DNA from 2 places in the Allobosea sp. GW821-FHT03A12 genome. Region 2 is predicted to be linked to the other one. Evidence: predicted binding sites of a transcription regulator. Region 2 holds the regulator's gene; the other holds the start of a gene.
The links. The regulator LexA, encoded in region 2, represses DNA repair genes until DNA is damaged. The targets are predictions, from matches to a motif close to TGTTCNNNNTGTGTTCNG.
Positions count from the first base shown of each region.

Region 1: a site for LexA is predicted at 1,538-1,555, ahead of rhuM (RhuM family protein). Genes of this name have one in related genera too.

Region 1 is NZ_JBYSVZ010000006.1:527,088-529,479, reverse strand. It holds gene AC3WLC_RS24915 (polyhydroxyalkanoate depolymerase) at 1-478, shown strand, start outside; gene rhuM (RhuM family protein) at 485-1,516, opposite strand; gene AC3WLC_RS24905 (M48 family metallopeptidase) at 1,692-2,392, shown strand, end outside.
Region 2 is NZ_JBYSVZ010000004.1:593,955-596,346, forward strand. It holds gene AC3WLC_RS17105 (molybdopterin molybdotransferase MoeA) at 1-680, shown strand, start outside; gene lexA (transcriptional repressor LexA) at 784-1,521, shown strand; gene AC3WLC_RS17115 (ComEC/Rec2 family competence protein) at 1,515-2,392, opposite strand, start outside.

The DNA of each region.
Region 1 (2,392 bases), on a different contig from region 2:
CATGTACAAGCACCTGATCGCCGGCGACGGCGATTCGGCCGAGAAGCACCGCGATTTCTATGACGAATACCTCGCGGTCATGGACCTGACCGCCGAGTTCTACCTGCAGACCGTCGACACCGTCTTCGTCAAGCACGCCCTGCCCAAGGGCGAGATGCTGCATCGCGGCAAGCCGGTCGACCTCAAGGCGATCCGAAGCGTCGCGCTGATGACGGTCGAGGGTGAGAACGACGACATCTCCGGCGTCGGCCAGACCAAGGCGGCGCACGACCTGTGCGTCAACATCCCCGACGACATGCGGGTCGAGTACCTGCAGAAGGGCGTCGGCCATTACGGCGTCTTCAACGGCTCGCGCTTCCGTTCTGAGATCGCGCCGCGCATCGCCGACTTCATGCTGACCCTCGACATGAAGGCGGCCAAGGAGCGCCGCAACGACACCGCGGAAACAGCCCGCAAGGCGCTGAAGGTCGCGGGCTGAAGGCAGCTAGCGCCGGGGCCGCTTAGGCAGCCCCTTTGCCTCGGCGGCGAGTTCGGCGATCTGTGCGTCGGCCTCGCGCCGGCGTTCGAGCTTTCTGCGTTGGTCAAATGCGAGGTACTGCGCTTCGGCGTGCGCTCTCGCTTGATCCGCACTGACAGAACCGCCGCCGTTGAGCACGGCGCGCCCGAGCTGCTGTAATTGCCGATCGAGCAGGTCGCGCGCATCCTCCATCATGACGAGGCGCCCGATTGCGAGCTGATCTTCGAAGATGTCGAGCAGGATCGAGGTCAGGCGGTTGAGCTCCTGGATCTCGGCATCGGCGAGATAGTTTTTCGAGGTCGCCACATCCTTCTTACGGATATCGTCCGCCGGCCATGTCTGCAGGCCCATGTTCGGCGCCTCGCAATCGGCGCGTCCCGCCACGATCTCCGCCGGCGTGTGCGAGGTCACGGCATAGACCAGCTTGGCCTGGACGCGTTGATAGAAGCTCCGAGCGGCCTCGCTTGACCCGTCATAGTCCTGGCAGAGCGAACAGATCCGACGCAGCTCGGCATAGAGATTCGCTTCCTCGGAGCGCAGGTCGCGGATGATCTCGCGCAGCTCGGCGATGCGGTCGAAGCCGCCGGGCTCTTTCAGCCGGCGCGTGTCGACGACGAAGCCTCTTTTGGCGAACTGGACGAGAATTCCCGTGGCCCAGCGGCGGAACAGGGTCGCCTGCGCCGAGGAGACCCGATAGCCGACCGAGATCACCACATCGAGATTGTAGAGTGTGGCGGGCCGCCCGGTACTTGTTTGCGTTTTTTGCAAAGAAGTCGCTTCTTTGAGTTCTCCCTCCTCGTAGATGTTAGCGATGTGCCGAGAGATGGTTGAAACGTCCCGGCCAAAAAGCTGCCCGATCTGCGCCTGCGTCATCCAGAGGGTTTCGCCCTCATAGCGGATGTCGATCCGCAGGCCCTTCTGCGTGCCATAGACGAGGAAGAGATCACCCGTCTCGGCATCCTCTTCCAAGCGAACCGGTTCAGTCTGGTCCTGGGCCATTGGCGTGCCTTGATTCCGAGCGAGAACAAACAGAATACAAGATGCTCGCAAGAGGCAAGCTGGTCGCGTCGCAATACGCAATCGCCGGCGTGGTTTTCGTCCATGGCGTCTCGCGCATGGCACGGATTTCCCCGCCCCCTTCCGCTCCCGCTGCGAATCCCGCACAATCGCCGGGATGCGGTTCTCCCTGTTCAGGCGCCAGCCCGATCCCGACCGGATCGAGGTCGCCCATGCCGGCACGCTCTACCCGGTCAGCGTCAAGCGGCGCTCGACGGCGCGCCGGCTGACGCTGCGCGTCTCGCAGGCGACCGGCGAGATCACCCTGACCCTGCCCGAGCGCGTCGACTTCGCGAGCGGCCGCATCTTCGCCGAGAAGCATGGCGGCTGGATCGCGGCGCGCATGGCCAAGCGCCCGCAGAGCGTCGCCTTCGAGCCCGGCGCGGTCGTGCCCTTGCGCGGCGTGCCGCACCGGATCGTGCACTGGACCAAGGTCCGTGGAGTGACCCGCGCGACACTCTCGGCCGAGGGCGAGCCGATCATCGCGGTCTGCGGCGAGGCGGCCCATGTCGCGCGCCGGGTCAGCGATTTCCTGCGCCGCGAGGCCCTGGCCGACCTCGAAAAGGCCGTGCGCACCCATACCGCCGTGCTCGGCATCCCCGCCCGCAAGATCACCTTGCGCGACACCACCAGCCGCTGGGGCTCATGCTCCTCGAAGGGCCATCTCAGCTTCTCCTGGCGCCTGATCCTCGCGCCGGCGCTGGTGCTCGACTATCTCGCCGCCCATGAGGTCGCGCATCTCAAGGAGATGAACCATTCGCATCGCTTCTGGGCGCTGACGCACCAGCTCTGCCCGCGCACCGAGGAAGCGGAAGCCTG
Region 2 (2,392 bases):
CGATCCTCGCCACCGGCGACGAACTCGTCCTGCCCGGCGAGCCGGTCGGTCCCGACCAGATCGTCGCTTCCAACAGCTTCGCCCTCGCCGCAATGATCGAGCAGGCCGGCGGCACGGCGCTCGACCTCGGCATCGCCCGCGACAACCACCCCGATCTCGCCGCCAAGATCGAGGCGGCGCGCGAGGCTGGAGCCGATGTCCTGGTCACGCTGGGCGGCGCCTCGGTCGGAGAGCACGATCTCGTCCAGGCGGCGCTGAAGGCGCAAGGCATGGCGCTCGGCTTCTGGAAGATCGCGATGCGCCCGGGAAAGCCGATGATGATGGGCCGGCTCGGCGCGATGGTCGCGCTCGGCCTGCCCGGCAACCCGGTCTCCTCGATCGTCTGCGGCCATCTCTTCGCAATGCCACTGGTCGAGGCTCTGCTCGGCATCGCCGACCCCGAGCGCGATCGCAGCGAGCCCGCCATCCTCGCCACCGACCTGCCGGCCAATGACGAGCGCCAGGACTATCTGCGCGCCACGATCGAGACGGCAGGCGGCGAGCGTCGCGTCAGGCCCTTCGCCAAGCAGGATTCCTCGATGCTGGCGAACCTGTCGCGGGCCGAAGCGCTGGTGATCCGCCCGGCTTTCGCCAAGCCGGCCAAGTCAGGCGATCCCTGCCGCGTCATCCGGCTGCGCTGATCCATTCACCTTGCGGGAGGAAGCGCCTTGCGGAACACAAGGCGAACAGCTATGGTGTTCGTGCTTTGTTTCGATTCCAGCCCGAGAGGCGAGCGGCGCGACCATGCTGACACGCAAACAGTTCGAACTGCTTCGCTTCATCCATGAGCGCCTGCGCGAATCCGGCGTGCCGCCCTCCTTCGACGAGATGAAGGATGCGCTCGACCTGCGCTCCAAATCCGGCATCCACCGGCTGATCATGGCGCTCGAAGAGCGCGGCTTCATTCGCCGGCTCCCGAACCGGGCCCGTGCCCTCGAAGTCATCAAGATGCCGGACGGCATCGGCGGGCCGCAGGCACAGCGCGGCCGCTTCAGCCCCTCCATCGTCCAGGGCGGCCTTGGCCAGACTCCGCCGCCCCCAGCACCGACTGTCAATCTGACGAAGCCGCGCCCGCCGGCTGCCGAGGAGAGCGGGCGCTCGACCGTCTCGATCCCGGTCATGGGCCGCATCGCAGCCGGCACCCCGATCTCGGCGATCCAGGAACGCAGCCACAGCGTCTCGATGCCGGCCGACATGCTTGGCGGCGGCGAGCATTACGCGCTTGAGGTCCGCGGCGATTCGATGATCGAGGCCGGCATCCTCGACGGCGACACCGTCGTGATCCGCAAGCAGGACACCGCCAATACCGGCGACATCATCGTCGCCCTGATCGACGACGAGGAAGCGACGCTGAAGCGGCTGCGCAAGCGCGGCTCCTCGATCGCGCTCGAAGCTGCCAACCCGGCTTATGAGACACGCGTGCTCGGTCCCGACCGGGTCAAGATCCAGGGCCGGCTCGTCAACCTGATGCGGCGCTACTGAAGCGCCTCCAGATCCTGTGCCGGCTCTGCAGCTGTGGGGCTCGGCGCGGGAGCAACTGCGGGCTCCGGCGCCGGCCTCGGTTCCGGCCGCACCCTGGTCCAGGGACGAAGACGCGTGACCTCGTCGGCCGTAAACGCGCGCCAGCCGCCGCGGGCTGCGTGGTAGGCGGTCGCGCCGTCACGGACGAGCGCGCTGCGATCGATCAGGCGGGCGGCGCAAGGTGCCGTCCAATAGAGCGAGGTCACCACGAGATCGGCGCGCTGGCAGTCCTCGACCAGGGCAATACGATCGCGCGTATAGGCGACGCTGCGACCATCCGGCAGGCGAATGACGCAGCCGCGCGCATCGCAGGCGGCGCCATTGCGGAGCACCACATCATCAGGCGAGCGTGAATCGCCGTCGGCATGCAGCCATTGCATCAGCACGAAGCGGCTCGGCTTGCCGGCCAGCACCATCTTCCCCTCCGGCCCGCGCACCAGCACACCCGAGCCGTCGCGCTCGATCAGGATGTCGGGCCGCGACGGCGCCGAGGCCAGCGCCAGCCCACCGACCAGTGGCAGCGCCGCGAGGAAACGCAGCGCCGTCGTCCACAGGGTCAGCCAGAGCAGCGACAGCGAGAACAGGATCAGCGCGGTCGGGCCGAAGGCCGGCAGCACCAAGGTCGAACGGTCGATGCCGGCGACCCAATGGGCGAGCTGGAGCACATAGCTCGAGGCCCAGCCCATCAGCGCCCAGGCCGGCCAGTCAAGCCCGAACGGATAGGCGAGCACGCCGAAGACCGCCGCCGGCATCACGATCAGCGAGACGAAGGGCAGCGCCAGCGCATTGCCGAGCAAGCCGAACGGATTGAAGGTCTGGAAATGATAGACGC